3 regions of the Carboxydothermus ferrireducens DSM 11255 genome follow, and region 3 is predicted to be linked to each of the others. Evidence: riboswitches for the same ligand, from Rfam matches in the RefSeq annotation. Region 3 holds a riboswitch; each other region holds the start of a gene.
What was found. Region 3 has a riboswitch for thiamine pyrophosphate ahead of thiT (energy-coupled thiamine transporter ThiT). Riboswitches for the same ligand answer to the same signal wherever they lie in the genome.

Region 1 (10,505 bases), on a different contig from region 3:
TCTCCACAACTATTTTTCGAATCTTTTCTTCTAATTGGGGAGTAGCTTCGTAGCCTTGACGCAAAGTTACAAAGGCAATCGGAACTAAACCCTTGATTTCATCGGGAGCACCTACCACTGCCACTTCGGCAACTCCTTCCACTTCAATGATGGCACTTTCCATTTCCATGGTACTGAGGCGGTGACCGGCAACGTTAATTACATCATCGATACGACCGGTAACCCAAAAGTGGCCATCCTTATCCTTTACTGCACCATCATTGGTGAAATAAGCTCCCGGTACCCGACTGAAATAGCTTCTAAGATAAAGATCGTGTTCCTTCCAGAGGGTACGTACCAGCATAGGAATTGGTCTTGTCATAATTAAATTACCGGGAGTTTCCGGAGGTACCGGATTTCCTTCTTCGTCAACCACTTCTAACTTTGCCCCTAAAAACTGAATACCGCAGGATCCCGGCTTCATCGGGGTAATCCAGGCTGCACCGGCCAGAGGGGTGCCCGCCGTTTCCGTTTGTCCCCAGGTATTGTTAATGTAAATTTTTTCTTTACCTAAATTTTTATACATCCAGTACCAGGCTTCGGGATTGAGCGGTTCTCCCACCGTGCAAATCACATCCAGGCAGGAAAGGTCGTAGGGTTCCATATACTGTTCGCCGTAACGCATTAGCATTCGTACGGCAGTTGGTGCGGTAAATAATTTATTTACCCGGTATTTATGGATTATCTGATAAAAACGATCGGGTTTAGGGTAGTCGATAGCTCCTTCGTAAAAAATGGTAGTAATACCGTTGGTGAGGGCGCCGACAATACCCCAGATATGCATTGTAAGCCAGCCGATGTCCGCCGTGCACCATAAAATATCTTCGGGGTGCAGGTCTAAGTGATATTTGGCGTAAATGTAATTGTTTACCGTAAAGGCCACACCGGAATGAACCACACCTTTGGGTTTTCCGGTAGTGCCGCTGGTATAAAATACCAGACCCTGTTCGTTAGCTTCGATGGGTTCCGGTGGACAGTCTATTGGGGCTTTTTGCATTAATTCATCCCACCAGTAATCCCTGCCCGGAACCATCTTAACCGGTGTGTTGGTTCTTTTAACTACCACCACTTTCTGGATACTGCTGATTCCTTCGATAGCCTGATCAGCTTTGGGTTTTAAGGGTATTTCTTTACCCCGGCGATAGCCACCATCGGCGGTAACTAAGACCTGCGGCTCATAATGAATGAGCCGGTCCCGTAAGGCCTGTTCGGAAAAACCGGAAAAAACGGTATTGAAAATAATGCCGGTGCGGTAGCAGGCTAAAACGGCAATGACCGTTTCGGCCAGGTTGGGAAGATAAATGGCCACCCGGTCGCCTTTTTTGAGGCCAAAGCTTTTTAAGACGTTGGCAAAACGGTTAACTTCGGCCCAGAGCATGCGGTAGGTGTAAAATTTTGTTTCATAATTTTCACCTTCCCAGATAAGCGCCAGTTTATTGTCTGCTCCTTTTTCCAGGTGGCGATCCAGCATGTTGTAAGCTGGATTGGTAATACCACCAATAAAGTAGCGAAAATCAGGAAGACTTCCTTCAAAAGTTTTTTCCCAGGGATGAAGCCACCACAGTTCACGCGCCACATCATCCCAGAACTTTTCCGGGTTATCCCAGGATAGTTTTAAAAGTTCGTTGAATTTTTCAATACTGCCCGCTACCGATTTTTTTACTTTTTCCGGATTGGGATAAAAAATCTTACTTTCTTTAATCATTTTTAACTCTTCGGTTAATTCTGTCATCCAGATCCCCCCTGGAGTTTTTTTTATAATTTTAAATAAGGAGAATCGGTTTGAGGTAAAAAAAGGGTTAAATGTTAAAATGCAGAGTTGAAATGCTAAAATCTGCTTTTTATTGGTCAGAAAAATGGTGGTCTGTTAGATTATCTTGACAATTTATAGTTATTTAGATAAATTAAAAATAACAAAAAACCTCAGGGGTGCCGGATGAGCCCGGCTGAGAAGGCTTCGCGATGAAGAAGTCTACCCTTTGAACCTGCTCTGGGTAATGCCAGCGGAGGGAGAGGAAATAATGATAAGTTACCACCAACCTCTTCCATCTTCTGGAAGGGGTTTATTTTTTTCGGGGAGGTATTTGATGGAAATTTACCGGATTATTGATGTTAATTTAAACCGGGCCCGGGAAGGAATCCGGGTGCTGGAGGAAGTAGCTCGCTTTGGTTTGGTGAGCAGAAAATTATTTGAGGAATTTAAACATTTGCGACATTTTATCAAAGAAATAGAAAAAAGTCTTGCTGGAAATCCCTTGTGGTATCGGGATGCTCAAAACGACCCGGGACAGGAACTAAGCTCAGAGGAGATGGCCAGGAATAATTTGCGGGAGGTGGTGTTAGCCAACGCCAAAAGAGCCCAGGAAAGCCTGAGGGTTTTAGAAGAATTTGGGAAGCTGTTAGATGCTGCGATTGTCCTTAATGCCAAAAAAGCAAGGTTTTTACTTTATGAGCTGGAAAAAGAAGTTTTAACCTTGATTAAGCCTTCGGTGGATTTAACCTTATACGTACTTACCGATGATGCTTACCTTAACGAAGAAAAGTTCTGGAGGGTTGTCGAAGATTGCCTGAAAAATGGAGTGACGGCTTTCCAGTACCGGGCAAAAGGAAAAAAGGGAGCCGAAATGTACCGGGAGGGGCTAAGGCTGAAAGAGCTTTGTGCAAAATATGGGGTTTCGTTTTTTGTAAACGACCGGCTGGACCTGGGAATTGCTTTAAATGCCGATGGGGTACATCTGGGACAGGAGGATTTACCCCTGGAGGTGGCAAGAAAGCATTTTCCCGGAAAAATTGTCGGGCTTTCGGCTACCAATTATGAAGAAGGGGTTTTAGGAATAAAGGCGGGAGCCGATTATCTTGGGCTTGGGCCAATTTTTCCTACAACCACCAAGGAAGATGCCGCACCGCCCTGCGGGGTAGAAGTGATTCAGAAGCTTAAAGAGGAGTTTCCCAATACCCCGGTAATAGCTATTGGGGGTATTGATCGGGAAAAGGTTTTTGAGGTTATTCGTGCCGGGGCCGATGGGATTGCGGTAATTTCGGCTGTATTTGGAGCGGAAAGTCCGGCGCGGGCAGTTTATGAACTACGGGAAACAATAATTAAAGCAAGGGAGTGAGCGATAATGACTCAGCTTTTAAAAGCAAAAGAGGGAGTTATTACCAGGGAAATGGAAGTAGTGGCGGCGGAGGAAGGAAAATCGCCGGAAGAAATCCGGCAAAAGGTAGCTCTGGGGGAAGTGGTAATACCTGCTAATGTTAATCACCGGAATTTGCATCCCAAAGGTATTGGAGCGGGGCTTAAAGTAAAAGTAAATGCTAACCTTGGGACTTCGGAAAATCGCTGTTTTTACGAAGATGAACTAAAAAAAGTAAAGGTGGCTATTAAAGCGGGAGCCGATGCAATAATGGACTTAAGTACCGGCGGAAATCTTGATGAAATTCGAAGGGCGATTATCAAAGAAAGTTCGGTGCCGGTAGGGACCGTACCTTTATACCAGGCGGCGGCTGAAACGCTAAATAAATACGGTGATATAAGTCGTTTGGATCCGGAACTGCTGTTTGACGTTATCGAAAGACAGGCAACTGACGGCGTAGACTTTATGACGGTGCATGTGGGGGTGACCCGGGAAATCCTTAAGGTTCTTGACCGTTTTCCCAGGGTAACGGAGGTGGTAAGCCGGGGAGGCTCACTAACCATTGCCTGGATGGAGAAAAACGGAAGAGAAAATCCTTTGTATGAACAGTTCGACCGGCTTTTAGCTATTTGCCGGAAATACGACGTTACCTTAAGCCTGGGGGACGGTTTAAGACCGGGAAGTATTGCGGATGCTACTGACCAGCTGCAAATTATGGAATTAATGAAGCTCGGCGAACTGGTTAAGTACGCCCAAAATCAAGGCGTCCAGGTTATGGTGGAAGGCCCCGGGCATGTGCCCATCAATCAAATTGAAATGAACGTAAAGCTTATGAAGCGGCTTTGCGCCAATGCTCCCTTTTATGTATTAGGGCCACTGGTTACCGACATTGCTCCGGGATACGACCATATTACTGCGGCGATTGGTGGCGCCTGGGCTGCGTACTTTGGGGCGGATTTCCTCTGCTACGTTACTCCAGCGGAACATTTAGGATTGCCCACGGTGGAAGATGTAGAAGAAGGGGTAATTGCCTTAAAAATTGCGGCCCATGCAGCCGATTTGGCCCGGGGGAACCGGGAAGCCTGGAACCGGGATTATGAAATGAGTGTAGCCCGAAAAGAGTTAAACTGGGAACGGCAGTTTGAACTGGCAATAAATCCCGAGCGGGCCAGGAAAATGCGAATAGAGCGCGGCTCTCAAGACATAAAGAGCTGTTCCATGTGCGGGGAACTTTGTGCCATGAAAATTATGAATGAAAGGGGCGGAAAAAATGCTTAACACCCTATGGGAAATCCGGGAGAAGGTCCGGGACTTATCTCCTCTGGTGGTAAATTTAACCAATAATGTGGTGACTAATTTTACCGCAAACGTACTTTTAGCGGCCGGGGCTTCGCCGATTATGTCGAAGGGGATAGAAGAAGCTGATGAATTGGTCAAAATTGCTAATGCAGTAGTCATAAATATCGGAACCCTTCACTCCCGTCAGGTTGAGTATTTTAAGAAAGCAGTTTATTTGGCCAATAAATATCAAAAGCCTTTGCTGTTAGACCCGGTGGGTTTGGGAGCAACCAATTATCGTAATGATACGGTATTTGAACTGTTAGCTACCGGCAATTTTACCTTGGTTCGGGGTAATTACGGAGAGATAAGTTTTTTGAGGGGAAACTCCGGTCAGGTAAAAGGGGTGGACAGCCAGGCGTCCGATTTTGCAGCCGAAAATCTTACGGAAGTGGCTAAACGCTACAAAACTGTTGTGGTGGCAACTGGGCCGGTAGATTACGTTATTGCTGAAGGAGAATTGTATTTAAACCGTACCGGGGATATAATGCTTCAAAAAGTGACCGGAACCGGGTGTGCTCTCACCTCTTTAATTGGTGCTTTTGTTGGGGTAACTGATGAACCGGCTCTTGCGGCCTTAGCGGCTTTAGCTTTTTACGGAGCGGCTTCCGAAAAAGCCCGGAAAATAAGTGCCGGCCCCGGAAGTTTTCTGGTAAATTTTATAGATTCTCTTTATAATTTAACTAAAGAAGAGTTTTTGGAGTTAACTTCGGAAAAAGTTCAAGCGCTACGGTGAGAAAATGGAAATAACGAAGATTGGGGAAGAAGGGGTTATAGCTATTGCCCAGAAAGCTACTGAAGTATCCCCCGGGGTTATTTTGGGAATCGGGGATGATGCAGCGGTAGTTGAAATTAAGGGAAAGCTCCTTGTTACCACTGATTTACTGGTGGAAAACATCCATTTTAAGCGAAGTTACACGAAGCCGGAAATATTGGGGAAAAAGGCTTTAGCGGTAAATTTAAGCGACATTGCGGCAATGGGCGGCATACCTCGCTTTTGTCTGGTGAGCCTGGCTTTGCCCAAAACCACTGAAGTTAATTTTGTTGAAGGCTTTTACCAGGGATTAAAAAGTATGGCTAAAGAGTATGGGGTTACTTTAATTGGTGGCGATACTACCGGAGCTGGCAGCGAAATAATGGTGGCGGTTACGGTACTGGGGGAAGCCTTAGAAAAAGGAGTTTTAACCCGAAGCGGAGCAAAACCCGGGGATGGGGTATATGTCTCCGGTTATCTCGGAGATAGCGCGGCAGGACTTTATTTGCTTTTAAAGGAAAAATTGGGTTTATTGCCGGAAGAAGTGGAAAAATATCTGATATCCCGGCACCTGGAACCCGAACCCAGATTGGAATTAGGCCAGCTTCTCTGCCGGGAAAAATTTGCTACTTCTACCAATGATTTAAGTGACGGTCTTGTGAAAAAACTTCAGGAAATAGCACGGGCTTCCGGGGTTGAAATTACGATTAACCGGGAAAAAATACCTTTGTCTTATGCTCTTTTAACATTCTGCCAGCAATTTACCTTAAAACCTTTGGATTTGGCTTTACACGGCGGCGAAGATTACGAACTTTTGTTTACCGTGCCTGCCGAAAAGGAGGAAGAGCTTTTTAAACTGGACTTACCGCTGTTTAAAATTGGTATGGTTACGGGATATGACGAGCGGGGAAGGGTAAAAGCTGAAGATGGGGTAGTCTTGCAGGATAGGGGTTTTCAGCATTTTTAATTATGAGGTGGAAGATATTTGAGCAGGTTAAAAATTATTTTTTTAACATTTTTACTGGCAATTACCTTAACTAAAGCTTTTGCCAGTGCAGCTTCTCCGGCAAAGGAAATTAAACTTGTCTTTTTGGGTGATGTCTTAGCCGGCGGCAACTTAAATTATTACTACCAAAAATACGGCTATGATTATCCCTGGCAGAAGGTTAAAAAGTATTTTCAGGGTAAGCTTGTTTTTGCCAATTTAGAAAGCTGTATTTCTCTTCGGGGAAAGCCCGAAAGGAAAAAATACACTTTTCGGGGTCGACCGGAATTTTTAAAGGCTATGAAAAAGGCAGGAGTTACGGCGGTTTCGGTTGCCAATAACCACTCTGCGGATTATGGGCTGATAAGTCTTTATGATACCCTTGGCTACTTACGTCAAGAAGGGATTTACTACTCAGGGGCAGGAAGGGATGTTTATATTACGGAAATCCCCTGGCAGGGATATAAAATTGGTTTTCTTGCTTTTTCCCGGGTTATCCCTTCAACAACCTGCGTGGCAAGCCCCAAAAAAACGGGAATCTGGTCTATTTATGAGCCGAATGTTGGTAAAATCTTAAAGTTAATCTGCGAAAATGATGCTAAATACGATCTTTTAGTGGTAAGCGTTCACTGGGGAGTGGAGAGGGATTTAACCCCAAATCCGCCTGAAATAAAACTTGCCCATAAATTAGTTGAAGCGGGAGCCGATGTGGTGATGGGCCATCACCCGCATGTAGTGCAAAGGTATGAAATTTATAAAGGCAGACCAATCTTTTACAGCCTGGGTAACTTTATATTTACTTCCAGTAGTAATAAAGAGACTGCAAAAACTGTTATTGCTGAAGCGGTATTTACGGGAAGGAAACTAAAAAGTGTGGAGGTTAAGCATGGAGAAATAAAAAGAGGCCAGCCGGTCATTAAATAATAATCCCCGGTTTTTACCGGGGATTTTTCCTCAATCTTTAAGTTTGCCAGCAAAATATGCTTCATACGCGGACAAGTCAAAATAGCCGTGCCCGCTTAAATTAAAGACAATAGTTTTGGCAACACCTTCTTCCCGGCATTTAATTGCTTCATCAATAGCTGCGGCGATAGCGTGGGAAGATTCCGGTGCCGGGATGATGCCTTCGGTACGGGCAAAGGTTACTCCAGCTTCAAATACCTTTAACTGGGGATAAGCTTTAGCAGAAATAATTTTATTTTTGTAAAGAAGGCTTACCAAAGGTGAATCGCCGTGGTACCGAAGTCCTCCCGCATGGATGCCCGGCGGGATAAAGTCGTAGCCTAAAGTATACATCGGCATTTTAGGAGTAAGGCCGGCAACATCGCCAAAATCGTATTTATATTCCCCTTCGGTAAGGGTTGGGCAGGCCTTTGGCTCTACAGCAATTATTTCAATATTTTCACCTTTTAATTTTTCCCGCACAAAAGGAAAGGTAAAGCCACCAAAGTTACTGCCACCGCCCACGCAGGCAATCAAAACATCGGGCTTTTCTCCCAAAAGGGATAATTCCTCATAAACCTCTTGCCCGATTACCGTCTGGTGTAAAAGGACGTGGTCCAAAACACTTCCCAAAGCGTACTTGGTTTTGGGGTCACTCATTGCTACTTCTACCGCTTCGCTGATAGCTATCCCAAGGCTTCCCGGAGAATTAGGGTCTGCTTCTAAAACCTTACGTCCGGCAGCAGTTTCCTGGCTTGGGCTTTTTACCACCCGGGCGCCGAAAGTTTCCATGAAAATCCTCCGGTACGGCTTTTGGTCATAGCTTATACCTACCATATATACGGTTAACTTCAGCCCGAAAAAATTGGTGGCATAAGCTAAAGCGCTCCCCCACTGACCGGCTCCGGTTTCGGTGGTAAGCTGTTCGGTTCCATCCAGCTTGTTGAAATAAGCCTGGGCCAGAGCGGTATTAAGCTTGTGACTGCCGGAAGCGTTGGTCCCTTCGTACTTAAAGTAAATTCTGGCGGGAGTATTTAGATACTTTTCTAACTTTTTAGCCCTTTTAAGTGGGGTTGGACGGTATTCGGCGTAAGCTTCTCGGACTTTTTCGGGAATTTCAATGAAACGTTCGGTAGAAATCTCCTGTTCAATTAAACTTTTAGGAAAAAGACCCTCTAAATCCGCTGGCGAGATGGGCTGACCGGTAACGGGATGAAGAGGCGGAGGTGGAAGTTCGGGAAGGTCTGCCTTAAGGTTGTAGTAATACTTGGGTAAACTTACCTTGCTCATCTAAACTCACCTCTTCTAATATTAATTTCTAACATTATAGCAATTTAATGCAAAAATTGGCAAGGAAATTTTAAAAATTTCTCGAAAAGTTAATTGATCCTGGTTCGGTACCATCCCCGGGTTGCGGTCAATGTTTAAAAGTATTAAACTTTAAAATAGACCGATTCCTCGCTATTTTGTGGGGGTAAGGGAAATTAAAATTCAAGGTTTAGTTTACCACCAACCAAATAAATCATAGTTGCAAAATTTTTTAATGATCTATAGCCCCGGGCTTTCCTTTTTGCTGCTTGAATTACACTATTTAAACCTTCAAGAATGCCATTATTTAAATTTGAGGAAAACCAATTTAAAACGCCATTCCAGTGATTTTTTATAATTTTTGCAGCTTCAATAATTGGCTCAAGACGGCTATGAGTAGCCCAAAAGTACCACTTTTTCAAAAATTGTTCTGCTTCCACCCGAGATAACTGCCAAAGTTCTTGAAAACTTAACTTTATGTTATAGGCTTTTGCGGTTTTTATATTCCGATTTTTTAAGGATAACAGCTTCTCTTTTTGATTTTTTGTTAAATTTTTAATGTTTTTCAACCAAAGATATTTTGTACCTTTTAGTTCTGGACGTTCCTTTTGTTCTGCCCGGCGAACTCTGTCTACTGCTTCATTGATGATTTTCATTACATGAAATTTATCAAAGGTTAAATTAGCTTTTGGGAAAAATAAACGAGCTCCTTTAATAAAAGCAGGGGACATATCAATGCAGATTTCTTTTATTTTCTCTGGATTACCATTATGCAATACTAACTCATTTCTGAATTTTTCAAGGGTTTCATAGTCTTTTCCGGGGGCTACAAAAAGTATTTTAGAATGTTCTAAGTCAGCAAATATAGTTACATAATCGTGTCCCCGCTTAAATGATGTCTCATCTACCCCTATCTTTGTTACATTTGAATAATCTTCTTTTTGCCGTGCTCTTGAAACATAATAAGAAAGAATTCGCCAAAGCCTGGTATCGTGTTCATTAACCATTCGGGCAATAGCTTTTACTGGCATTTCTTTGGCTAAGGTCATAATATAAGCTTCAAAAAGTAAGGTAAAACCGGAACCTGGTCTTGCCCACGGAACATTAACAGTTTTTACACCACAATCAGGGCAATTTATTCTGGGAACCCGGGCATGTAAGTAGGCTTTATATTGAAAAAAATCAAGATGCCTCCAGGTTTTTTCCTCAGTATCGTAAGCTTTACATCCGGATTTGCCGCATACGGGACAAACAAATGTCCCACCTTTTTGAAAGTCTATGTAAATATCTAACTGGTTTTTTTCAAGATTTAGTTCGCTTTTTGTAACAATCCAGGGGGGTGTTAGTCCTAATGCTAATTGAAAAATATCGATATCTCTCATTCTCATCACCTCTAATGTGATAATACCACATCAGAGGCTTTTACCCATACTATTTAGCGAAGAGCCAATAGACCTAATTATTATCCAGGAGGGGATATGATGGAAAAATTTCTGGAAGTTTTAAACACCCGACGCAGCATTAGAAAATTTCTTGATCATCCGGTGGAGAAGGAGAAAATTTTAAAAATCCTGGAAGCGGGGATGAATGCGCCTTCGGCAGGTAACGAACAACCCTGGCATTTTGTCGTTGTAACCGACCGGCAAAAAATGCTGGCCATGAAAGAAAAGCATCCTTATGCAGCTATGCTTGCCGAAGCAGCAGCGGCAATTGCTGTGGTTGCTGATCCAAAACTACTGAAATATCCCGGTCCTGGGCAGGAATTGTGGATTCAGGACCTGTCTGCAGCAACGGAAAATATTCTCCTTGCTATACACGCTTTAGGGTTAGGCGGTGTTTGGCTGGCAGTACATCCTTTCGAAGAGCGGGAGCGCGAAATAGCTAAAATTTTAGAAATTCCCGAAGGCTATCGTATTTTAAACTTGATAGCTTTGGGTTATCCCAACCAAAAGCCCGATACGACTACCCGCTTCAAAGAAGAAAGGATTCACTGGGAAAAATGGTA
Region 2 (10,505 bases), on a different contig from region 3:
ACATTCAATTTGCGTTAAGCCGGTAAAATAAATTAGGTTTTCGCGATTTACTACCACCAAAATATCTATATCTTTTTCGGCCATTAGATTCTGTATTTTTTTTATCCGATGAATTAAGTTATCCTTCAAATTAACACCTTCTTTCAATTCTTAAGTTTGCAAAAAAGGGGTGGGGGTGTTGCCAAAACACCCCCATAGAAGGTGCTTAATTTCAATTTATCAATTTTTAGCAAAAGTTTATTGCTGTTCATTATTTATTTTTTTAAAATCACCTTTTTCAGCTATCAGTGAAGCTATGACGCCAAATACAATTGCCCAGAAAGGAGCGCCAATATTAAATAAAGAAATACCGCTGGCAGCCACAAAGAATGCTACCATCGCTCCCTTGCGAAACTTTTGACTAAATGCCCCTTCAAAAACACTTATAAATACTTCAAACATAGCTAAGCCAGCAATGACTTGCATAAATTCCTTGGGAGCCAACTTCGCACTTTCAACCCCAACTTTCGCTAATAAGCCCACCAATACCCAAAAAACTCCTTCAAAGAAAGAAGCAATCCAGCGGTACTCTTTGGGCCCTGCAATATCACTAGAACAAATAGCTGTACTTGGTCCAGCCGTTACTGCAGTGTGACCAGCAAACAAACCATTAAAAAATGTAGCAATCGAGGGAATAAAATACATTGCATTTATTGGTGGCTTATATCCCCTGGATAATAATACCCCAACCGCTTGGATGTTTTGGACACCAACTACCATAAAGAACAGTGGAACTCCCAAGGTGAGTAAACCTTTTAAACTAAAACTAGGAGAAACAATTACAGGCTTTGCAACTTCCCATTGTATAGGAACATTCTTGGTTAATCCAAAGTATTTCAGCAATAGTACACCAACAATCAGTGATACCACAACTCCAGGTATCTTACTTGATAACCCTTTAAAATAGTACCATATAAAATAAATAATTACCATTATGCCATAAACTGCTGGCGTGGTCAAAGCACTTGTAAAAGCATTTAATCCAAAGCTCAAAAGTACTCCGCCAACCATCCCCAGCATTATAGGAATCGGAATATGTTCGATAACAGCTTTAATAGCGCCTGTAGCCGTAAGGATAATAACAAGCACAGCTATGCTAAAATAAACACCGACCGCTTCGTGTATATTTCCACCAGAAGCTAAATACTTGCCAATTAACACTGAACCTGGTATACTGTAAGCTATCACGAGGGGAACGCGATAGTAAAGTGAAACAAACATTGTTGCTAACCCAGCAAAGAAAAAGATCGCAAAAATCCAGGACACTGCAATATCATCAGGAAGGTTACCTTGCTTGGCTGCACTCATCACAATTAAACCTGGCCCCATGCTGCTAAATAACGCACCGATTAATCCAGTAGTTAATCCGGGAAAAGAAAGATTTTTAACGAGTTCTTGAAAACTTTCGCCAATATTATAACCTTTCTCCATTAAGTTATTAGAAATACTCATCTTTACCCTCCTTCGTATTAATCTACTTTTTCCTTACAAAAATTCCATATCTAGTTCATTTTTTCTTTTTTTTCTTCTTTTTTTCTTTTTTTCTTCTTTTTTTCTTTCTTTTTTCTCTTTTCCTCACCCCCATTAGCAAATCATAAAAACAAAACATCATAAAAAACTTCCAACATTTTCAAACATTATCCTTCCTTTTAATTCATATTTTCCCTCCTCTTGTATTAATGTCTTATATTATCAAACATTGTTTTGATTTAAGAAAATAAAAATAAAATTTTTAATATTTTAGTTGTTCTATAATACCAAACACTGTTCTTATTATTAATTTTCGACATAAATTTAAAAATTCCTTCACAGTCTACAAAATTTTTTATATTTATATCTTTTAGTTGCAAGGAAGGAGTTAAATCATTTCCTTTTCTTGTATATTGCGGGTCTTTGGTCGTTTTGATGGCCAGAAATTGCGGATCTTGATTACCGTTATTTATTTTTCGTCATGGAACCTTTTGCTATTCTAAGAGTTGTTCAGGTGTCATTTATTTATCCCCTTCCCGCATTAAATAATATAGTCTGAAGACATTTTCAGAAATTTTTTCAAGCAGTTCTTCCGCTCTTTCCATAGCTTCATCTAAAGTCATTGGGCGGTTAACTATGCTGAATAAAGCTGTTATACCCTCGGCATATAATTTTTCGTAACCTGTATTAAGGGAACCGGAAATACATACTACTGGCTTGCCAAATTTTCTTGCCACCCGGGCAACTCCCAAAGGGACCTTTCCGAACATAGTCTGGTAATCCGTTGCTCCTTCTCCAGTAATAATTAATTCCGCAGTTTTTACTACCTCAGGAAACTGAGCAAGTTCCATAACTATTTCAATTCCCGGCCGGAGTTTTGCATCTAAGAATGCCAGCAAAGCAGCTCCCAGCCCACCTGCAGCTCCTGAACCCGGGACCTCAGCCACATCTTTTCCCAGGTATCTTTTTATCATTGTAGCTAGATGCCTTAAATTTTCATCCAGAACTTTTACCATTTCAAGGGTTGCACCTTTTTGAGGTCCATAAACTGCCGAAGCACCTGTTGGACCACATAGCACATTCTTCACATCACAGGCGACTACAATATCGGTATCTTTGATTCTTGCATCAAGGCCTGAGTAATCTATCCGCTCTATTTTATAAAGTTCTCCACCTCCAAAACCAATCTCACGATCGTTGCTATCAAGAAATTTTACACCCAAAGCTTGGGCCATCCCCACACCACCATCATTGGTAGCACTGCCGCCTATTCCTATAATTAATTTTCTGCATCCCTCATCAAGTGCCGCCCTTATAAGTTGACCCGTGCCGTAAGTGGTAGTTATCATAGGATTCTTTTCCTCAGTTTTCAAAAGATTAAGCCCGGAAGCCGCAGCCATTTCAATTACTGCGGTACCATCTGGTAGTACACCGAAAAAAGAATCTATTTCCCTTCCTAAAGGATCAAGAACCCGGGTCTTTACAAGTCTTCCACCCAGAGCACACATTATGGCCTCTACTGTGCCCTCTCCACCGTCGGCCATAGGAATTTTTATTATTTCAATTTCTGCATCTATTTCGGATGCAGCTCTTTTAATACCTCTCTCAATAGCTAAGGCAACTTTTAATGAACTCAGGCTTCCTTTAAAAGAATCGGGGGCAACAACTATTTTCATTAAAGGAACCTCCTCCATTTTTTTCTTGATCTACTTGATTTAATTTTATTTTAATAATTTATTAAATGTAAATGTAATGGATTTTTGTTATTAAATAATGGGACAAAACTAACTAAAATAAATACCCTGCCGTAACAGCAGGGTTTATACTTGCACTTCTTTAAGAAAAGTAACTTACAACACAGGATATTTCCATTTGTAAAATTAAATGCCAAACAATTTTTCAGCATTATATCTTGCAATTCGGGCAATAACTTCGGGCGATACCTTGTTTAGTTTCAGGTACTGGACAGCTTTTGGAACACTCAAGGGATCGTTGGGCTTGAGGTTACTATAATCACTGTTAAGAACACCCCGTTGGAATCGTTCTAAATTGTGGAGGAGTACCTGCGGAGTAATTCCATCGGACCGGATGGTAAGTCCGGGAACAGCCCCAAATCCCTCGATTAAATCAAGAATATCTAAATTAGCGTGATCAATAATCACTTTTTCTGGTTTTATACCGACGGAAGCAGCAATTTCAAGCGTTTCATTGGTTATTTCCATCCTCTTCTGTGGCGGAGTATGAATGATCACTGGCAACTGGAATTCCTTAGCGATAATTAACTGCTCGCGGAGGACATCCTGTTCCAACCGGCTACCCTCATGCAGGCCGATTTCTCCTAAACCGATAACCCCGTCCCTTCTCAACCAGTGGGGTAATGCTTCAATTACTCTGGGCCAATCTTTCGGAATTCCCATCGGGTGAATACCAACAGCAACAAAAAGCTTGATGCCGTTTTTCTCAGCATTTGTCCGCGAAAGAGTTAACATCTGGTGAAAATGATCAAAAAGTGTCTCCGCATGCTGAGCTCCAAAAAATAAGGAACAGCCAATAATTTTTTTACTCCGGTCAGGGCCATGTTTTCGAGACCCTCGTACGGAAGTAATGAAACATGGGTATGAGAATCTACCATTTCCACCATGCTGCATACTCCTCTCTTATTTAGCTAAACTAATTATGGCTTAATGTACGCAAATCCTTCTGTTTGCTTCCTGGCAATTTCTGTTATGCCGGCCGGTACAACTGTTACAAATTCGGGCAAACTCTCTTTAGCAATCGATTGAGCCTTAAGAGCGTTCTGGCAAGCAACAAAGTTTACCCCTATTTCAGCTAACTTCTGCATTTGTTCTACTAGCATTTTATTTGTTTGACCATTGCTTTTGAAGGCTGAAACTGCTTCTCCATTAGCTACTACTTCGATGTCAGCATTTCCTTGGCCCACATCGTTTAAAAAATTATTGATATTCATTATTACCCTCTGCCATTTATCAGGTTCGTTAATATGAAACACAAGCTTAAGCCTATTCATCGGTTTAACACCTCAACTTTCATAAATTAAAGTTATGATTTTTTTTACAGCGAATCCTCCTAAACCAGTTTGATTGATTTTCAAGATTTTCTTTAAAAGTAATGTAGCATAGAAAAATTTTCTTGTCCAATTAGTTTATCTTATGAAAGTTATTAGAAGGAGAGATATCGGTATTTTTCAATTAACGTTAGGACTAATACCCGTCTCTTTAATCGAAGGCTTTGTTACTAACCCTATATCTTTCTAAAATCTTATTTAGTCTATCAATTTTATCTTTAATATCCTCAGCCCCAACAATCTCTGTAACAAGCGCTATACACTTGGCTCCCAAGTCGAGAACCTCCTGAATGTTATATTCTTTTATCCCACCTATAGCAACAAAGGGTATACTTGAGTTTGCAACAGCCCATTTTAGATATTCTAGTCCAACCGGGGGTATTGCATTATCTTTAGTATTCGTGGCAAAAAGCGGTCCAACACCTGCATAATCAGCTCCTTCCTTTGCTGCTTTTTTCAGCTGTTCGGGAGAATGAGTAGAAACTCCAATTATATATTCATCCCCTAAAATCCTCCGAGCCTCTTTAACCGGATAATCGTCTTGGCCAAGATGAACCCCATCCGCGTCAACCATTTGACACAAATCCACATGGTCATTTACAATCAAAATGGCCCCATATTGTCTTGTCAGTTCTCTTATTTTGAGGCATTCATAGTATTTTTCCTTCAGTGACTTATATTTCTCTCGATACTGAATTATCTTTACTCCAGCTTTTAGCATCTCAGAAACAACTTTAAGATTTTCTCTACCACGGGAAAACTTCTCGGCAGTTATGCAGTAGATATTATAGTCTTCAAAAAGTCTTAACTTTTCCAGCTTACTCATCCTCCACCACCATCCTTAACACCTCATCGGCCTGAATTGCAGCAACGGCCGTTACTTTAGGAGCATAAGGTTTTTTATCTTTGACAGAAGTTGCAAAATCACCAACAATAACAAAGTTCCTACCTCTTTTGATTTGTATACGCTCACAATCGCCAAAGCCAGCTACTCCGGAAGCACCAACAACCTTTTTGTTTAGTTTCATAGCTGCTTCGAAAATTAAAGCTTTTGTTGTTTCATCATCTACAGCCTCCACAATAACATCATAGGACATAATTATTTTTTCAACATTTTTACTATCAATTTTTTCAACTGCTATGGCAATATTTGCTCCTGGATTAATTTGGGTAAGAATATCTTTTAAGGCTAATACCTTAGGTAGACCCACATGCGCCAAAAAATAACCTTGCCTATTTAAATTTGTAAGCTCAACCCGATCAAAATCAACAATCTTCAAATTCTGAACCCCGCAACGAACCAGCATCCAAGCAATGTGTGACCCAAGCCCTCCACAGCCAATAATTAGTATTTTTACTCTATTTAGCTTCTGCAATAAATCATCATCAAAATAATTTTTCAGCATTAAATTAAAGGAGTTCATAAGGCCTTACACCTCTTATCCAATTTGTAAACTCTGGCCTCAACCCTTTTTTTCTTATAACCTCAATTATCTCAGCTACCATTCTTCGATCTTCAACTTCAAACTGCCCTTGGGAATCCTCCTTTTTGCTAAAATACCCTCCGACAGTTGTTTTGGAACCGGCTGACATCTTTGTAATGCAAATGTCCAGAAGAGCATCTCGTAAGCTTGGCCTCTCCCGCGTCGAAAGATTAATACCAATCCGGGGCAAATAGAGTCTGGCCACAAGCAAAAACTTAATAAACTCTTTATCGGATACCACATGTTTGGCCTTAAATGCCGTATTGGCAGCCCTTAATCTTGGAAAAGAAATCGCAATCTCCGCTTGAGGATACTTTTTCATTAAATAGTCAGCATGTAAAATTGCCGAATACACATCCAGTTTGGGCAAAGATAATCCTAAAAGCGGTCCTATACTTGCCGCTTTAAACCCCGCTTTTAATGCTCTTTCCGGAGTATAAAGCCTAAATTCATAATCTTTTTTTGGACCAAAAAGATGCAGCTTTTCATAATCTTTCTTTATATACGTTTCTTGATAAATGGTAATACCTATAACCCCAATTCTTGCTAATTCTTCGTACTCTTCTTTGGAAAGGGGATAAACTTCGATTGAAACCTCTGAAAAATATTTAGTGGCAAGCTTACAGGCATTTTTTATATAGGCAAAAGGCGAATTTTTCCTGTCCTCACCGGTTAAAAGTAAAATAGAGTCAATTCCCTCACTTTTTATCTGCTGCATTTCTTCTTCCATTTGCTCTAAACTAAGTTTTTCCCGTGGGTATTTTCTTAGTTTGGAAAAACCACAGTAAACACACCCATTTTCACAAAAGTTAGCTATATACAATGGAGCATACAATAAAATAACTTTTCCAAAATTAAGTTCCGTAATTCTTTTGGCTTTTTTTGCCATAAGTTTTATTATTTCTTCATCCTCAACATTTAAAAGCTTGACTAAGTCAATTTTATCCAAATAGTCTTTTGCTAAAATATCCAAAGCTTCAGAAAAGGAAGGAACATATTGCTCATACCTAAAATAAAGTTCAAAACATTTTTGTAAATAATCAAGCACAGCTAACACCTTCTAACCTTTTTAAATCAAACTCTTTATCCCTTTATAAAATCTTCAAGAGGAGACGATGCCTGAGCATATTCGTACTCTTTTAATAGTCCAATCTCATAAGCAAGCCTTCCCGCTTCAACTGCTTTGGAAAAAGCCAGGGTCATTACCAAAGGATCTTTTGCCGTAGCAATGGCAGTATTGATTAAAACTGCATCAGCCCCAAGTTCCATTGCTTGTGCAGCATGAGACGGTCGGCCAATTCCAGCATCGATTATTACAGGTATCTCAACTTCAGCAATTATTGGCTTTAATAAAACTTCACAACCAATCCCTTTGTTTGTTCCGATAGGTGCTGCAAGGGGCATTACCGCCGTAACACCAATCTGTTCAAGCTCTTTAGCGATGTTTAAATCAGGGTAAATGTAAGGAAAAACTTTAAATCCTTCTTTCACCAGAATCTCACACGCCTTGAGGGTCTCATAGTTATCTGGAAATAAGTATTTCGTATCTTTTTCAATTTCAACCTTAACCCAGTCAGAAGAAGTCAACTCTCTGCCAATTTGAGCAATTTTGATAGCTTCCTTATAGTTTGTTGCCCCCGAAGTGTTTACCATAATTACTGCCTCTTTGGGAATAAACTCTAAAACACTTTTTTCATGTTTTGTATTGAGACCAATTCTGCGAACAGCCACAGTAAAAACCTCAACCTTTGCTTCATAATACATCCTGGAAATTAAAGCATAATCCGGTAACTTACCTGTGCCAACAAAAAGCCTTGATTTTAACGTTCTACCGCCAATAGTAAACATGTAATCACCTTCCCTGGTAAATTTTTAACTATTAACCCCCACCCACAAAACTAACAATCTCCACATAATCATCATTTTTGAGCAGGTACTCTTCCCAGCTTTCCCTCTTGATAATTTCACCATTTACCAAAACAGCACATGAAGATTGGTTGAGTTTTAAGTAATCAAGTAATTCTTTAATACTTCCCGTAAATTTCAGCTCTTTGTCATTGACCTTAAGCATGAACTCCCCCCTTTCTTCAACACCAAATAAAAAACCGCCATTTCGCCGGCGGTTTTCTTATGATGCCATTTAAATACTTTAAATAAAAAAGCCTTTAATGCCGGTTGTAATTAGCATTAAAGGCTTTAACGTCGTCTTTTTCCCTTCGCCGGCATTACCCGGAGCAGGTTCCAAGGGTCAAGGCACAGGGTTTTCGGTGCCTACTCTCAGCCGAGCTTACCCCCTCAGCTCCCCTAAACCATATTTAGTTTTTTTTAATTTTAACAACTTTTGTTAATCATTTCAAGTTAAATTTCACTTTTTGTGACAATCCAATAGATTTTTAGTCCTAATGCTAATACAATCATTAGAGACATTTACCCATACTACTTAGCGAAGAGCCAATATCATTGTTTTAGCGAAATGTCCTTTTCGATGGAGATTGGTAAATTGATATTAATTTTTATCTAAATTTTTTTGGAAGTCAATTCAACAGCTTGGCGGATTGCTTCTTTCATACTTAATTCATTTGCAATTCCTTTTCCAGCAATGTCAAAGGCGGTGCCATGGTCAACACTTGTCCTGACAAAAGGAAGGCCTGCAGTAATATTCACCCCAACTTCTAACCCCAATACTTTGACAGGGGCATGGCCTTGATCATGGTACATAGCAACAGCAATATCAAAATCGCCTCTGATAGCTCTGTAAAATACCGTATCTGCTGGCAAAGGACCAATCGCATTTATTCCTTCTTGTTGAGCTTTTTTAATCGCTGGGATAATTTTTTCTTCTTCTTCTCTGTAGCCAAATAATCCATTTTCGCCAGCATGCGGGTTTATTCCACAAACCGCAATTCTGGGATTCGAATAACCAGCTTTTTTTAAGATATCATGAGCAAGTTTTATAACTTTGTATACACGATTCGGGTTAATCATATCTATAGCATCTTTTAATCCCACATGTGTTGTTACGTGTATGACTTTTAATTTGGGTGCAGATAGGATCATTGCAAAATCTTTTGTGTTTGTTAGCTCTGCCAATATCTCAGTATGGCCAGGATACATATGACCTGCTTTATGCAGTGCTTCTTTATTTAGGGGTGCTGTACAAATAGCATCAATCTTACCTTCTTTTGCTAGTTCAATAGCTTTTTCTAAATAGCGAAAAGCTGCATCTCCAGCTTTTGCTGAAACTTGTCCAAAGGGAATATCAGGAGGAAGTAAATTAAGATCCAAACACTCAACTATCCCAAATTTAAATTCTGCTTCATCGATATTCTGAATCGGTTTAATATGAAGTCCAGTATGGATAAAAGTTTCAGCCCGTTGCAGTATCTTTGCATCGCCTATAACCAATGGTTTACAGATTGCATAAATTTCAGGATCGCGTAGCGCCTTCATTATTATCTCTGGCCCTACTCCTGCTGCATCTCCCATAGTAATTCCGATTACCGGTCTTGACATATCACCTATCTCCTTTCAAAAAGTGTACTGCATTAATAAGAGTTCTTTCTGTTCCAAAAGCACCGGCTTTCGTAATTGCCAACAAATTACCAAAGCCAATAAGTTGGCTTATTGGGACCCCTGGTTCTAGTTCTTTAATCAACTTCAAACCTCTAACTCCAAGGTGTTTGCATACTGATTTTGCTGTATCTCCTCCTGTTAAAATAAGTCCTTGCAAAGGAATTTCCTTAATAACTTGGCTTGAAATGATGCCAAGAGCATCTGCAATTCTATTCGATATTTGGTTTTGCGGAATATTAAGAAGTTTTCCTATTTCTTGTGTCTTTTGCACAATTTCAGGTGACGAATTGACATGAAAAGCCACATCAAATCCTTTTTTTAATGCTAATTTTATTTCAACGAGGCAACGAGAAATTTCATTATTATATTGTTCATCTTTTAAAACATTTAATGGGTCCAGTTTTACCGAAGTTACGTTAGGTTGTTTAAGTATAATTGAAAGCTGTTGCTGAGTTATTTTTGAAATGCTTCCAATAACAAGCAATACCGGATTTTCTGTTGAAAGTAATTTAAATTGCGATATGTCATTAAAGGTAAACTCAAGTGCATCTAGTAAAGACTCTGCTAGCCCAGCTGAACCAACCCAAAGAATTTGATAGTTGCTTGAAGAAAGATATTCGGTTACGATTTTTAAGTCTTGACTTGTTTTAGAATCGAATACTATTAGCTGGACATCTTTTTTTAATAAATTATCAACTTTGGCTTTTATATTTTCAATCCCTGATCGTATTGTTTGCAGGTTAACTAAGCCAATATTTCTTTTTGATTGACTCGATAATAAAGATACTATATTGGAATCTTTGACAGGGCATATAGGATCATTTGCGATTTCAGTTTTATCAATCGGAACTCCA
Region 3 (10,505 bases):
CGGTCAGGCTTTATCCTTAATTGGTACCTGGATGCAGTCGGTAGCTTTATCCTGGCTTACTCTGGAACTAACCCGTTCCCCCTTTCTTCTGGGGATACTATCCGCCGTGCAGTTTGCTCCGATGACTTTTTTGTCGGTAGTTGGTGGGGTAGCTGCCGACCGTTTTCCAAAAAGGTACATCCTTTTAATCACCCAATCATTTATGATGGTTCTCTCCGGGCTTCTAACCGTTCTCACTTACTTAAATTTAGTCAGTTACTGGCATCTTTTACTTATCGCTTTTGGCTTAGGAGTTGCCAACAGCTTTGATATGCCCACCCGGCAGGCTTTTGTTATCGATTTAGTCGGCCCCGAAGACTTAACCAACGCCATTGCCTTAAACTCTACCATTTTTAACTTGGCCCGGCTTTTGGGTCCGGCATTGGCCGGTTTAGTCTTAGCCAAATACGGTTCAGCTACCTGTTTCTTTATCAATACTCTAAGCTTTTTAGCTGTCCTTACCGGACTATTTTTAATGGATAACTTGCCGGCAAGAAGAAAACCCTCTTCCTTTTCTATAAAAGAAGATTTAAAAGAAGGGTTTAGCTATCTTTTTAAGCAAAAACCGCTGTTGCGGGCTATCCTTACCGTTTCCGCATTAAGCATTTTTGCCATGAATTTCAGCGTCTTAATTCCCATTTTAGCCAGGATTGATTTAAAGCTTCCCGCAGAGATGTTTGGCTTTATGATGTCATCCTTTGGCTTTGGAGCTCTAATGGGTGCCCTCTCGATGGCAACTTTCTCCAAAAGGCTTAATTTAGATAAAGTAATTAAAATCAGTGCTTTTTTAATGGCTATCTTTCAACTGGCAATGCCTTTAGCCAAAAAACCTTTCCCGGCAATGGTGTTGTTATTCTTAACCGGTTATTTTACTATTGCCTTTAATTCCGGTAGCAATTCTTATCTGCAAAAAAATGTAAGTGACGCCTACCGCGGCCGGGTTATGAGTATTTATACCACCGTTTTCGCCGGCTTTGCTCCTTTAGGAAGCCTTTTTGCAGGAAGTGTCAGCCATTACTTAAACGCCTCCGGAACTTTTGCCGCCGGCGCAATAATAGCTTTAATTCTTATCCTGCTGATTAATTTAAGCCCGAAAAGGAAACCATAAGTCCGGAGGGATATTATGGTTTCTTTTATATTTTTATTATTGACATATGTTCATTATTGCGTTATAGTTAATAATGAAATTATGTTCATAAAGGAGGTGCGGCATGCCGCGGCCACCAAAATGCCGCCATGTAAGTTATTTATCACCAGTTAAGTATTTTAAACCTGCAGGTATTCCAGCAAATGAACTTGCAGAAATTACCCTGACTCAGGAAGAGATGGAGGCGGTGAGGCTAAAGGATCTTTTAGGCTTAGAACAAATTGAAGCGGCCGAAAAGATGGGAGTTTCCCGGCCGACTTTCCACCGGATTTTAAAAACCGCCCGGGAAAAAATTGCCCGGGCTCTAATTCTCGGCTATGCTTTAAAAATTGAAGGAGGAAGTTTTACTTTCAAAAATCCAAGGGAGGAGAAAAATATGAAAATTGCTGTGGCGTCAGTTACCGGAAAGGATGTCAGCGCTCACTTTGGAAGCGCTCCCAAGTTTGTTATTTTTACCGTCGAAGACGGAAAAATAGTCGGAAGTGAAATCTTGGAAAACACCTTCCACGGCCCCCATCACCATCATCACCATCACCACCACGAACACGGCCACGGCCATGGTGGAAGCCATGCCCGAATTCTTGAAGCTTTTGCCGGGGTAAAGGTGGTAATTTCGGGAGGTATGGGCTGGCGGATGCAGGAAGACTTAAAGGCCCACGGTATAACCCCGGTTTTAACTACGGAAAAGGATGCCCAAAAAGCCGTGGAAAAGTACTTAGAAGGTACCCTCGAGACCTTTGAAGGGACTTGTTAAAAAGTTTTTCGGGTTGGGCGGGAATGGCAAATATAACAAAAGTTTGAAATATTATTCCAAAATGTTATTTCCTATTTTCTGTTGCTTTATATATAATAATGTATAGAACCGAGAACAAGAAGGGGTATTTATGCGTGAGCTGGTCTTTTTAACTTTCCCGTCCATCCATCATCTCCTGCAATTGGAAGATATTTTAAAAGAAAAATCTTTTAAATTCCAGATGATTCCTCTACCGCGGGAAATTCGTTCCGACTGCGGAACCTGCTTGCTGATTGAAAAAGAGGCAACGGAAAATATACTTACTTTGGCCCAAAAACAAGGGATACCGGTAGAGGGGGTTTATCCGGTTACCGACGAAAAAAAAATCCGATTTTACCAAAAGCTTTTATCTTTAATGTAAAGGGGCTTACTCAACCAAAGGAGTAAGCCCCTTTTAGCTTTTATTGATGGCACCTGCTACAGAATTTAATCCGGTCATGGCAGGTAACGCACAGCTCAGAGCCATATTGACCCACCGCTAACCCATGGCGTGTTAACCAATTTTCTGTATGTCCAATCTTACTATGGCAACTGTTGCAGGTAGTTTTATTAGTATGACAGGTATTGCATTTTGCCGGATTTTGGGCGTATTCGCTGCTGTGTTTGGCAAAAAATCCAGAATCATGGGGGTTGACGTTATTATGGCAACTGCTACATTCGGTTTTGCTGTGGCAGGTATAGCAAGTACTGCTTCCTTTGGCTAAAGCTGTAGCTCCATGGGTTGTGATTTTAAAGCTGCTGCTGTGGGGCATAGGTACCTTATGACAGCTGTCGCAGGTTGCTTTTGTATGACAGGAGCCGTAACAGCTGCTTGTCCCTTTTGCCAGCGCAGTCTTTCCGTGGGTCGAAAGCCACGTCGCTGGATGGGGCATATCTATCTTGTGGCAACTGCTGCATTCGGTTTTGGTATGGCAGGAGTAGCAGTTAACGTTTTTGTTCTGCAGGGTAAACTTACCATGGGTACTGGTCCAGTTTGCCGGGTGCGGCATTTCTACCTGGTGACAGCTAATACAGGTCTGGGCCTTACCTCCTTCCACCGGCTTTTCATGGCAGGTATTGCATACTTTTACATCGGAAACCTTGTGATTTTTTGCCCAGCCGTCGGGGTGCGGCATTTGCACACCATTATGGCAGGAATTACAGTATTTCTCCTGGCCCAAATCCCCGGTATGACAGGTAGTACAAGAAGCCAAATCTTTTTTGGCTTCCGTCCCATGAGCTGCCAGCCACTTGGCATCATGGTTTTGCGGCTTCATAGTTGCCTTATCCTGATGGCAACTCTCACATTTTGTCGGGCCATTTTTCTCTTTGTGACAATCAAGGCAATCCTGCATTTTCAGGACCTTGGGAGTGCCATGAACTAAATCTCCATGACAGGTTACACATTCTATATTGTTTTTACCAGCGTGTAACTCGTGGCTGAAAGTAATAGCGGTAGGCCCGGAAAGCTCATTTAATTTATGGCAGGATTCACACCGGCGGTTGGGTACTTCCCCCTTGCCTTTAATTTCTGCGGGTTCGGGCTTTTGGGTAAGCTCCACAGCTACCTGCCGTAACCCACCAAGTTTTACTTTCATAAGACCCACAAACCCCGGGTCCCGGTGACAGGACATACAGTCGGTTTTAGCGTGGTATGATTTCTCCCAGGCCGCTACATACGGTTTCATCGAATGACAAGTATTGCAAAACTCCGGCTTACTGGTTTCGTGAATAGCAAAAGGAGCTGCTATCGCTATAATTGCCGCTGCAATTATTATTATCCAAAGAAGCCTTTTTTGCACTGTCTCACCCCCTTTCATTATTTTAATTCGACATTTATTGGAATAATTCCTTTAAAACCAGCATATTTTTATGGTATTATTAGTTCTTTATTTTCAAAGAAAAGAGGGGCTGTTAACCCCTCTCTTCTTATCTAAAATTTTAGATATTATTTTAGATACGATTTTAATACGTAGCCGGTATAGGTCTTGGTACCTACCTTTACCTGGACTTTATAGTAGTTGCCCGAAGCACTTACATAAGTTACTTTAGTACCCGCCTTCAAGGTAGTTAGTTTCTTAGCTTTGGTAGATGCGGTCTGGTAGAGATAAGTAGTCTTGGTTACCGTATAGGTTTTAACCGACGGAGTGGTTGCAACTTTTCTCGCACCATAAATAATCGGGTCGCCTTTATACCCTAATGCCTTCCAGTTAAGGATGCCCCGGTTGCTGTGGCAGCTGGTGCAGGAAAGCGCCTCGCTTGCGGGCTTCACTTCATGATACAAGCCCATGTACCGCTCGGCATAGACCCACTTAACCGGACTTACCAAATCCACGCCAAACCATTCTTTATAACCCTTTGTAAATCCACCCAAAACATCACCGGTCATGAAGACGTAGCCAGCTTTAGCCGGGAAAAACTTACCGGTGACCGGGTCGAGGGGCATATAAGCATAGTGGTAGCGGAAGGGATAAATCTTGGCCTTGGGATCGTTTATTGAGCCAACCGGTGCAAATAAAGTTACGTAATCGGGTTTAGTTGTTTTATTAGGAGCATATTTGTTATCTTTATTAAATACCGCCGGTACATTGGTTTGCTGGGCGTAAGAAAGGCCATTCCACCAGAGATATACTGGCTTTAAGTTTTGTCCCCGTTCAATTTTGGGTTCATAAAGGGCGGTGACACTATTATATTCAGCCTGTGACCAATCCCGGAAGACATCGGTGGACTGGGTAATTGCATACTCGGTTACGTGACAGGTGGTACAGTCGATGCTCTTTATGTGGTTATTCAAGGTTGCGCCAAGGGGACCTTTGTGGACCGAAGTAGTGTGGCAGTTTTCACAGCGAACGTTGTAGTTTAATTCGTTGGTTCGTAAATCTACGCCCCGGCCGGCTATTTTGTGGTTTTCGGTCTTATGGCAGTCAATGCATTTTACTCCCTTGCCCATGTGAACATCCACTTTAGCCGGATCGGTCATGTGGATGGGCTCTAAGTCCCCCCGCTTGTTGTTGGGGCCACCGCCAGCAAAAGCATGGCACTGGAGGCAGTTTTTATTATCGGGGGTCTTCTTAATTGATTTTAGGGCTGCTGTAATATCAACCGTTCCAGAAACGTTTGCTTTTTTCACATAGGCAATATCAATTACCGAGGTATTTGGAATGTAATACAAGTTACCATACGCATCCTGCACAATAGTTTTCAGGTTCCTGTTGTATACCGAATAATCGGCATGGCAAATTAAACAGTCAACGTTTTCCTTATCTTTTGCCTCATCAATTTTATCCGGCCTTGAACCCATACCTACGTGGCACTGGCCACAGCCACCTTTGACATTAGCCCCGTTTTTATTAACTAAAATTCCCAGAAAGTTAATATCCGGGGTAATGCAAAAATCGTTTAAGCCCCCAAGTTTCCCTACCGGCTTATCGGCGGGCCAGGGCTTACCGGCAGCATCAATCAGGTTTACCGCTTTGCTCTGCCAGGTATAGTGGTCCGAGTGGATAACATCGTTTACCTGCTTGGGGTGGCATGGTAAACAGGACTTGGACCCCTCATACTTTTGAATAAACAATGAGTGATCCATGGCTGCCAGGGCGGTACCGCTAAAAAGAAGTACAAACGCCGCCAGCAGTAAAAAGATTAAGCTTTTCCTCCTCATCACATCACCTCTCCTTTTGTTTTTATTAACACCGGGAGAGGCAGGGCAAGAGTTAAACTTTACATATAGCCCAGCACTTCCCGGGATTAATCGTTATAAGAGGTCATTAACTTGCACTATTTTTCTTTTATATGCTTTTTTCGACTTTTTTATGGATTTCCCTGCTTATAGTTGTATAAATTTTATTTATATACATAAAATGTTTAAAACCTTTTTTCTCTTGACATTACGCTATTTTTAGCAGAAATATTTTTAGAAAAAATTTATTAGCTACCTCGATATAATTAAACCTTACCGTTACTCCGGTAAGGTCCCAAAAAAATGCCCAAATCAAAAAACTTGCAGTAGTATTAATTTACCGGTCACCCAGGAAATTCTGACCGTATCGGCTATAAACTCATTTGACAGTCCCAAAGTAGTCCCCCAGGATAAATTAGCCCCAACAAGCGGGTATTTAGCTCCTTCGATAGTAAGGCCGGTAACTTCTCCGGTAAGGGGAATAACCGAAAATAACTGCCCGGGTTTCCCTTTTAATGTAAGGGGATTTTTATTTATATAACCGATAAAATCGTGACCATACCAGGTAACGGGGTAGCTACATTTAGCAAGGAGTAGCAAATTTGCAAAAAAGTGGTCGCTCCGTCCCCCGGTTCCTCCTACCACTACAATCTCGGAAGCATCCAGGTCCTGCGCTGTTTGTACAGCTGCTTCTAAATCGGTAAAATCTTTTTCGGCAGGATAAATTTTAAGCTTTACCCCTTTTCTTTTAAACTCTTCCTGCAAGTTTTTCGGAAGCGAGTCCATATCCCCCAGTAAAAGATCGGGTATGACCTCCGGGGGCAAATGCCTTGCCCCACCATCGGCCACTATTAAGTAATCCTCCGGTGTTAAATCCGGTAAAAAGCCGGGGGCCTCACCCCCGGCAAAAATTATAACCCGCATTTACGTCACCTTCCGCAAGCGTTCAAAGATTTTCAGCAAGTAAACTGCCCCCAGGGTTAAAATTAATTCCGGCAGCAGGTAACTACCATTATAAATTGCCGAATACACCCAGGGGCTTTGACCTTTTGGCGCATAGCTCGCAAAAAACACCACTCCGGATATGAGGTGGGATAAAAACCGTCCAAGAATTGCCAGTACCACTCCCGGATACGGCGACTTTTTGACAAAAAGTCCCGCCAGGCCAAGGGCCCCAAAAGCCACCGGATAATCCAAAAGAAACTGAACGGGATGAACGAAATACGGTTCAATTAAATACTGTAACAAACCATACAAGACCCCTACCAGTAACCCCGGTAAAAGCCCTTCGGTATAAGCAAAATAAATTACCGGCAGCATGGATAAGAGCGTTACCGAACCCCCCTGGGGCATCTGCCAGATTTTTATGAAACTTAAAACCACAGCAAGAGCTAAAGCAAGCCCCCCGCGGGTCACCACCCGCAAGTCTAACCCTTTCATCAGCCACCCTCCTTTTTCCCGGCCACCAGACAAAAAAGCCCGTCTCCGGCAAAGCGGAAAACGGGCTTATCTTCCAGTTACCCCACTTTCCCTACGCCGGTATTACCCGGATCAGGTTCAAAGGGTTGGGAGAACTCTCCCTCTCAGCCGGTTTTGACCGGCACCCCCAGTGGCCGTTTAGTATTTTTTTACAATTATAACCGCTAAAAACCATTCTGTAAAGACCGATTTTCCAGAAGATACAAAGTTGCCCCTAAAAGCTGCTCCGACTCTTCCTCTTCTAAAAGTCTGGCCGCCATTTCCAGATATAAAGCCGGTACCCCTTTGGTAATGGTATCCAGAATTTTCTTGGCAATTTTTTTGAATCTGGCTTCTTCCAAATCCACCGGCTCCGGCAGTATTTCCCGCTTTAAGCGCTTATTTATTGCCTCTTCTATGGCTTTTAAAAGCTTTCTTTCCCGGTAGTTAATCAGGGTAATGGCCTTTCCTTCCCTGCCCGCCCGGCCGGTACGTCCAATACGGTGGATATAGCTTTCCGGGTTCTGGGGAATATCGAAATTGATGACATGGGAAACATCGGGAATGTCAAGGCCCCGGGCGGCTACATCGGTAGCCACCAAAAGTTCGGTTTTCCCGGCTTTAAAGCTTTTAATGGTCTGAGTGCGTTCCCGCTGGCTCATATCCCCGTGCAATCCTTTAGCTGCATAACCCCGGAAGTTTAATTGCTCTACTACCTCATCAACCCGCTTTTTGGTGCGACAAAACACAATAGCCTGGATGGGTAGCTCGCTGTTTAAGATACTGACAAGTCCCTCGATTTTTTCCGTTTCCGGAAGCTCGTAATATACCTGGCGAATCGCCGGCACGGTTTTTTCCCTGCCAACCAGTTTAACCGTTTTATACCCCCCTAAAAACTTTTTAATTATGGTTTTTATCGGAGCCGGCAGCGTTGCCGAGAAAAGCAAGGTTTGCTGGCGGTTGGTCAGGGTATTTAAAATTGCCTCGATATCATCGATAAAGCCCATATCCAGCATTTCATCGGCTTCGTCCAGGATAACAGTTTTGATCTCTGCCGCCGGAAAAGTCTTCCGGCCGATATGGTCTAAGATTCGTCCCGGGGTCCCCACAATCACTTCTACCCCCTGGCGAAGTCCCCGGATTTGCCGCTCAATAGCCTGGCCGCCGTATACCGCCAGAGCCCGGACTTTAAGATATTTTCCGAGTTTGGCCACTTCATCGGCCACCTGCAGTGCCAGCTCCCGGGTCGGAGTAACGATCAACACTTGAGCTTTCTTTCCCCGCTGAATTCTTTGTAACACCGGTAAAAGGTAGGCGGCGGTTTTTCCGGTTCCGGTAGGAGCCTGACCCACCAGGTTATGTCCTTCTAAAATAAGAGGAATAGCCTCCTTTTGAATGGGAGTAGGCATTTCAAACCCCAGGTCGTTCACCGCTTTTAAAAGCGGTGTGATTAATCCCAATTTTTTAAACTCTTCCATGAAAAACTCTCCTTTTTCCTTTTTTCATTTTTAATTTGGGCAAAATAGCTGGATTTATGCTTAAAACATAAAAAGCCTTTCTGCAGCTTGGCAGAAAGGCTTACCATTTCTTGCCTCATGTATTATAAACCATTCTTTTCCGTAATGCAAGGTTTATTTTATTTGTGAGAAGTATCACGGAAAAGTTTTTACCATTATTTTATAATGCAAGTAAAAGGAGGGACTTAGCCTTGCTCCGAAAGATTAGCCAGTATTACTATCTTCTCTTTTTTTCTGTAGCCGGTTTTTTCTTTTATAAGGCAGTAACTTTATTCCCCACCGAAGGGGTTTCGGCGTTAAAATACCGTTTTCCTTCAATCGAAGGCTTTCTCCCTATTTCAGCCCTGGTAGCTTTAAAAAGCTATTTATTTACCGGAGTTTTTGACCCGGTTCACCCGGCAGGACTTACGATTTTAATTTTAATTATTTTGAGTGCTTTTCTCTTTAAGCGCGGATTTTGCAGCCATATCTGCCCCATCGGTACCGTATCGGAACTTCTGTACCGTTTTCGAAAAAAAATAATCCCCGGAGATTTACTAATTCCAACCTGGTTTGGCTATTTACTTGCCGGCATTAAGTATCTTATCGCTTTGTTCTTTATAAAAGTAATTTTAATTGACATGCCACCGGAAGCTACCTGGCAGTTTGTCCAATCACCCTACAATGCGGTTGCCGATATTAAAATGCTGAAATTTTTCTTAAATCCTTCCGCTTTAACCGTAAAGGTACTTATCGTCTTAATAGTTTTATCCCTTACTTTTCCTCAATTCTGGTGCCGGTTTCTCTGTCCTTATGGAGCTTTCATAAATATTTTTGCTTTTTTCTCGCCCCTAACTATAAAAAGAAATAACGAAAGCTGTATTTCCTGTAAAAAATGCGATAAAATTTGTCCCGGCAATTTAAAGGTTTCGACCCTAAATGCCGTTACCTCTCCCGAATGTACGTTATGCTGTAGTTGCCTTGAAGTCTGTCCGGTAAAAAACACCTTGTTTCTTGGCAGCAGAATTGGAAAATTTACCTTAACCCCTTTTCAGTATTCTTTAATTCTTTTGGGCTTTTTTATTGGCGACATGATTATTGCTAAAATTACCGGACGCTGGCAGTCCACAGTATTACCAGAACTCTGGCAAGCTTATTACCCGCTGGTCGACAAGCTTACCCACTGAGGAGGAAGGATGGATGGGCTTCTCTCTTTTAAACCGGTATTACGATCTCTTGTTCCCGGCCAATGTTACGGTAGTAAATAGTTTAAAAAAACTTTTTACCCCGGCAAAAAAACTTTTGGACGCGGGCTGCGGTACCGGTAATTACGCCCTCTCTTTGGCCGAAAGCGGTTTTGAAGTAACGGGTATAGATATAAACCCTGAATTTGTAAGTCTGGCCCGGGAAAAGGCGCGGGGTAAAAACAATGTTAAATTTTTAATTTCAGACCTTACTGCCTTCCACTTAGAGGAACCTTTTGAGGGTATTTTTTGTATCGGCAACACCTTACCGGTTTTAGGAGAGGATGGTATAAAAAAAGCTCTGGCAAACTTTTTTAAACATTTACTTCCAGGAGGTCTCTTAGTAGGTCAAACGGTGAACTTTGCCTTATTTTTAAAAACCGGCGTTTTCCCTTTCCCCGAAAAAAAGCTTTTGGAGCTGGATTTAATTTTCCGCCGGCGGTACGAACTTTTTGGCGATTTGGTGCGGTTCTCCCTTGAACTTGTTTTCCTGCAAAAAGGAGAAATTTACACCGACCAGATGTTTTTATATCCGGTTACTGTGGAAAAGTTAAAAACCTTTTTGGAAGATGCCGGCTTTCGGGAAATCGGCTTTTACCGGGATTTCACCCTTACACCCTATGATCCCGAAGGTCGGGATTTAGTGTTTACTGCGCGAAAATAGGCAATT

Region 1: it holds a riboswitch for thiamine pyrophosphate, as region 3 does, so the genes downstream of both, CARFE_RS0101320 (thiamine phosphate synthase) here and thiT (energy-coupled thiamine transporter ThiT) in region 3, are expected to answer to the same signal.
Region 2: it holds a riboswitch for thiamine pyrophosphate, as region 3 does, so the genes downstream of both, thiS (sulfur carrier protein ThiS) here and thiT (energy-coupled thiamine transporter ThiT) in region 3, are expected to answer to the same signal.

Annotation. Positions count from the first base shown of each region.
Region 1 is NZ_ATYG01000001.1:244,062-254,566, forward strand. Features, by position in the region: gene acs (acetate--CoA ligase) at 1-1,771, opposite strand, end outside; TPP riboswitch at 1,955-2,068, shown strand; gene CARFE_RS0101320 (thiamine phosphate synthase) at 2,127-3,155, shown strand; gene thiC (phosphomethylpyrimidine synthase ThiC) at 3,162-4,451, shown strand; gene thiM (hydroxyethylthiazole kinase) at 4,444-5,247, shown strand; gene thiL (thiamine-phosphate kinase) at 5,252-6,232, shown strand; gene CARFE_RS13850 (CapA family protein) at 6,251-7,174, shown strand; gene CARFE_RS0101345 (TrpB-like pyridoxal phosphate-dependent enzyme) at 7,205-8,482, opposite strand; gene CARFE_RS0101350 (ISL3 family transposase) at 8,677-9,882, opposite strand; gene CARFE_RS0101355 (nitroreductase family protein) at 9,982-10,505, shown strand, end outside.
Region 2 is NZ_ATYG01000026.1:17,078-27,582, forward strand. Features, by position in the region: gene CARFE_RS0110155 (M24 family metallopeptidase) at 1-129, opposite strand, end outside; gene CARFE_RS0110160 (benzoate/H(+) symporter BenE family transporter) at 238-1,491, opposite strand; gene CARFE_RS0110170 (glycerate kinase) at 2,031-3,185, opposite strand; gene CARFE_RS14960 (TatD family hydrolase) at 3,390-3,998, opposite strand; gene CARFE_RS0110180 (DsrE family protein) at 4,184-4,477, opposite strand; gene thiE (thiamine phosphate synthase) at 4,746-5,420, opposite strand; gene thiF (sulfur carrier protein ThiS adenylyltransferase ThiF) at 5,413-6,018, opposite strand; gene thiH (2-iminoacetate synthase ThiH) at 6,005-7,126, opposite strand; gene CARFE_RS0110200 (thiazole synthase) at 7,162-7,926, opposite strand; gene thiS (sulfur carrier protein ThiS) at 7,958-8,149, opposite strand; TPP riboswitch at 8,273-8,394, opposite strand; gene pdxA (4-hydroxythreonine-4-phosphate dehydrogenase PdxA) at 8,596-9,591, opposite strand; gene CARFE_RS0110215 (four-carbon acid sugar kinase family protein) at 9,593-10,505, opposite strand, start outside.
Region 3 is NZ_ATYG01000004.1:43,736-54,240, forward strand. Features, by position in the region: gene CARFE_RS14080 (MFS transporter) at 1-1,147, shown strand, start outside; gene CARFE_RS16275 (DUF134 domain-containing protein) at 1,251-1,940, shown strand; gene CARFE_RS14090 (DUF3343 domain-containing protein) at 2,071-2,340, shown strand; gene CARFE_RS0103180 (NapC/NirT family cytochrome c) at 2,381-3,760, opposite strand; gene CARFE_RS0103185 (SH3 domain-containing protein) at 3,907-5,619, opposite strand; gene CARFE_RS0103190 (thiamine diphosphokinase) at 5,950-6,561, opposite strand; gene thiT (energy-coupled thiamine transporter ThiT) at 6,562-7,077, opposite strand; TPP riboswitch at 7,148-7,255, opposite strand; gene CARFE_RS0103200 (DEAD/DEAH box helicase) at 7,281-8,573, opposite strand; gene CARFE_RS0103210 (4Fe-4S binding protein) at 8,804-9,778, shown strand; gene CARFE_RS0103215 (class I SAM-dependent methyltransferase) at 9,792-10,499, shown strand.